DNA from 2 places in the Arthrobacter sp. P4_H3 genome. Region 2 is predicted to be linked to the other one. Evidence: riboswitches for the same ligand, from Rfam matches in the RefSeq annotation. Region 2 holds a riboswitch; the other holds the start of a gene.
What was found. A riboswitch is a leader RNA that binds a small molecule or an ion and turns the genes downstream of it on or off. The one in region 2 is predicted to bind S-adenosylmethionine.
Positions count from the first base shown of each region.

Region 1 (2,195 bases), on a different contig from region 2:
GACGAACACCGTTTCCACGCCCCACCGCGGCAGGATCTCGTTAAGGATGACGAAACACGAGCCGAACAGCGAGCGTGCAGCCACAACCCGGTCGCCGGCGGCGAGCAAGGCGCCAAGTGCCGTGAACACGGCGGACATGCCGGACGCCGTCGCGAAGCACGCCTCGGTGCCCTCGAGCAGCCGGAGGCGCTCCTGGAAGGTGGCCACCGACGGGTTGCCGTAGCGGGAGTAGACGAACCGTTCGTCCTCGCCCGTGAAGGCGCGCTCGGCAGCTGCCGCGGATTCGTACACGAAGCCGGAGTTAAGGAAGATCGGCTCGGTGGTTTCCTGGAAATTGGTGCGGTCAAGGCCGCCGCGGACAGCCTGGGTGTCGGGGCTCCAGCCGGCGGCGTCGGGGTTGAAGGTCACTTAGTTCTTTCCGAGGTTGGTGGGCAGGCCGCGGTTCTTCCAGCCGTTGACGGTGCGCTCGCCCCAACGGTCCGGTTCGCCTTCGAAGCCTTCAAGGACGTTGTAGGCGGTGAAGCCGGCCTGCGTGGCGGCGATTGCGGCGGCGACCGACCGGGCGCCGGAACGGCAGAGGAATACCAGTTCGACGCCGGTGTCCTCCGGGGCCTGCTGCTTCAGCTGGTCGATGAATTCCGGGTTGGGGATCCCGCCCGGGAAAGTCCACTGGATAAAAAGGGGATCGTTTTCCGTGGCCTTGGTGTCCGGGATGCCGATGTGCGCCCATTCACCCTCGGTGCGGACATCCACCAGGACGGCGCCCTGTTCCAGTTTGGCCCAGGCGTCCTGGGGGCTCAGGTCTCCGGCGTAGCTCACGCGTGCCCCTCGAAAGCGTCGCCGGGGAAGTCGGCGTCGAGGTCGGCGTCGAAGTCGAGCTCGTCCACCGCGGTTGCCACAGCGGCGTCGGCGGCGGCGATGGCCGCGGGCAGGATCACTGCCTGCGCCACGATCACGCTCGTGCCGTTGAAGGTGGCCGCCGGGCTCCCGTGGAGGACGTAGCCTTCGGACAGTGCGGCGGAGATGCGCTCGCAGAAGGTGCGGTCATCGGGGCCGGTGATCAGCCGGTACGCCAGCTTTTCCTGGGGTTGGTCCTGGGCGGCAGCCGGGGCGGCGGCCGGAACCAGTTGGGCGGGGGCGTCAGACACGACGGGTCTCCTTCTCTCACGCTTGCAGCTCGAATTGGTCGATATGCCGAGTATTCACCTGAGGCACCCCGCCGCGAAAGGGAGGGTTGCCGACCGGCCAGTCAGGGCTTGCCACCGGTTCTCATTACTCCCCAAAAACGTAACACTTACGACGGCCGCCTGCACCGCCGTCGTCGTCATCTTCCGTAACGGGACCACGCGCAATGAGCAGTCAACCCGGAGCCTATTGGGGGTCACTTGCGGCCTGTACGTGACCCCGTGTTGCGGTTACAAATGCCGGTGCGGGGAGGATAATGACGGGAGATGAACCGCTGTAACGCCGGATGAAATCAGGCAGCCGTGAACAGATCCAACGGGAATACAGTCAGTCCCATGCTGCACTTCGGTTGGTTTGTGGGTCACGGATTTGGTGTCCAGGGCTGGGGCACTCCCGGTTACGGCATCGGTTACGACTGGAAAAAGCCGGCGCTCTACCAGCACGCCGTGCGGGAATTCGAACGGGCAGGGCTCGACCTGTTCATCATCGAGGATTCACTTACCGTGCCGGACACCTACGGCGGGAGCGCCAAGGTGTCGCTGGCCCAGGCGTCCTTCGCACCCAAGCACGATCCGCTGGCCCTCGTTCCGTACCTGCTCTCCGCCACGGAGCACCTCGGCATTGTTCCCACGGTGAGCGCGTCCTTCTACCCGCCGTTCACAGCTGCGCGGCTGCTGGCGACCCTGCAGCACTTCTCCAACGGGCAGCTGGGCTGGAACGTGGTGACCTCCGGCAGCGATCTTGCCGCGCAGAATTACGGCCTGGACCAGCAGATCGAGCATGACCTCCGCTACGAGAAGGCGGAGGAATTCGTGGACGTGGTGCGCCGGCTCTGGCGCAGTTGGGAGCCGGACGCCATCCTGGAGGACGCGGAAGCGGGCGTCTTCGCGGACCACACGAAGGTCCACCCGATCAACCATGACGGCGAGTTCTTCAAGGTCCGGGGGCCGCTGAACACCGCGCCGCTGCCCGAGGAGCCGGTGCTGGTCCAGGCCGGCGCGTCCCCGAGG
Region 1 is NZ_JBFUKK010000005.1:446,355-448,549, reverse strand. It holds gene AC1DRE_RS10230 (O-succinylhomoserine sulfhydrylase) at 1-408, opposite strand, end outside; gene AC1DRE_RS10225 (rhodanese-like domain-containing protein) at 409-819, opposite strand; gene AC1DRE_RS10220 (DUF1737 domain-containing protein) at 816-1,148, opposite strand; SAM riboswitch class IV at 1,162-1,277, opposite strand; gene AC1DRE_RS10215 (NtaA/DmoA family FMN-dependent monooxygenase) at 1,521-2,195, shown strand, end outside.
Region 1: it holds a riboswitch for S-adenosylmethionine, as region 2 does, so the genes downstream of both, AC1DRE_RS10220 (DUF1737 domain-containing protein) here and metX (homoserine O-acetyltransferase MetX) in region 2, are expected to answer to the same signal.

Region 2 (2,195 bases):
CGCCGGACCAGCTTGGTGCCCTGGTGGTCCAGGTAGCTCTCCACCTGGTAGCGTCCGCGGTCCCCCAGCGAGACTGCCTGGAGCGGTGCTTCGCCGCCCTGGGCACTGCGGCCGAAGCGGGTCTCGAACTCGTTCGCGGAGCGGTACGTGATGTGCGCAATCCTGCGGGCAAGGGCCAGGCCGGCTTCCGGCTCGGGGCCGCCGTAGTAGTCGCCGCCGTTGAAGTTGACGTCCTGGCGGATGGCGAGGGTCTGCGCCTGGGCAAAGGCGATCTGCTCGGCGGTGCTGCTGGCGCCAATGGAAATCACGCCGCAGCGCCGGACCCGGTCCGGGAAGCTGACGGCCCACTCCAGGGCGCGGGCGCCGCCCATCGATCCGCCCAGTACCGCGTACCAGCTCCGGATGCCCAGGGCGTCTGCCAGCCGGGCCTCGGCCGCCGTCGTGTCCCGCAGGGTGACCAGCGGGAAGCGTGAGCCCCACGGCTTCCCGTCCGGGGCAGGAGTGGAGGGGCCGGTGGAGCCATAGCAGCCGCCCACGATGTTGATGGAGATCACGAAGTACTTGTCCGTATCAACCGGCGCGCCCGGGCCGGCAAGCTGCTCCCACCAGCCTTCCTCGTCGCTGGCTCCCCTTGTCACGTGGGTGCTGCCGGTCAGTGCGTGCTGCACCAGCACGGCGTTGGAGCGGTCCGGGTTCAGCGTGCCCCACGTTTCGTAGGCGAGGGTGACATCGGGCAGGTGCCCTCCGGCTTCGAGGTCAAGGCCGCCGATGCTCAGGAACTTGACGGTGCCATCGGGTGCGGTGTCATCGGGAACTGCGTTGGCATCTGTGCTGGTGTCCGCTGCGCGGACGTTTGTTTCGGGTACACCGCTGCGGGTGACGGCAATCGTCATCTGAGGACCTCTTCTTCGCGCTTGCCCGCCGCCAACTGGCCGGCAGGCCAGGTCTTCACCCGGGGCACCCCGCCGCGTAAGGAGGGTTGCCGGCCAGCAAGCCGGGGCTGTCGCTGGCACTCATGACCTGTAGTGAGTCTACGAAATGCGTCCCGGCAATGGCGAAGATTGTGACACCAATATGACTCCCGGCGTCGAGGCGCCGGGAGTCATATTGGGTCAGCACGGCGGCGGCAGGTCCTTCCAGGGCAGCCGCCGCCGTTCCGTTAGGCGCCTTTGGCGGCGCGGAACCCGGCGTCGAGGTCGGCGATGATGTCATCGATGTGCTCCAGCCCCACGGAGAGCCGGACCAGACCCGGCGTCACGCCCGCGACAGCCTGCTGTTCGGCTGTCAGCTGGCTGTGCGTGGTCGACGCCGGGTGGATGACCAAGGAGCGCACGTCACCGATGTTCGCCACATGGGAGTGAAGTTCCAGGGCGTCCACGAACCGCTTGCCGGCCTCGGCCCCGCCGGCGATGTTGAACGAGACGATGGCGCCGGTGCCCTTGGGCCCGTACTTGCGGCCGCGCTCGAACCAGGGGCTGGACGGCAGCCCCGCATAGGCGACGGATTCGACGTCGGACCGTGCTTCGAGCCATTCGGCGACGCTCACTGCGTTGGCAACATGACGCTCAACGCGGAGGCTGAGGGTTTCCAGGCCCTGGGCGATGAGGAAGGCGTTGAACGGGGAAACGGCCGAGCCCAGGTCGCGCAGCAACTGGACCCGCGCCTTGAGGATGTAGGAGAGGTTCGCCCCCAGGGCACCCTCCGCCCCGAGGTCCCGCGCGTACACGAGTCCGTTATAGGTGGGATCCGGGGTGTTGAAGCCCGGGAACCTGTCCGGATCCTTGCCGAAGTCGAAGTTGCCCGAGTCCACGATCACTCCGGCGATCGCACTGCCGTGGCCGCCAAGGTACTTCGTTGCCGAGTGGACCACGATGTCCGCGCCCCACTCCAGCGGCCGGATGAGGTAGGGCGTGGACAGCGTGTTGTCCACGATCAGCGGCACGCCCGCTTCATGGGCGGTGCGCGAGACCCCCTCGATGTCCAGGACGTCCTGGCGGGGGTTGGACACCACCTCGGCGAAGAACAGCTTGGTGTTGGGCCGGACTGCGTCCTTCCACTGCTGCAGGTTGTCCGGATCCTCCACGAACGTCACGGAGATGCCGAACTTCTTCAGGGTGTGGGCCAGCAGGTTGTACGTGCCGCCGTAGAGGCTGGGGCTGGCCACCACGTGGTCGCCGGCTTCGGCGACGTTGAGG
Region 2 is NZ_JBFUKK010000011.1:186,356-188,550, forward strand. It holds gene metX (homoserine O-acetyltransferase MetX) at 1-893, opposite strand, end outside; SAM riboswitch class IV at 906-1,021, opposite strand; gene AC1DRE_RS16065 (bifunctional o-acetylhomoserine/o-acetylserine sulfhydrylase) at 1,160-2,195, opposite strand, start outside.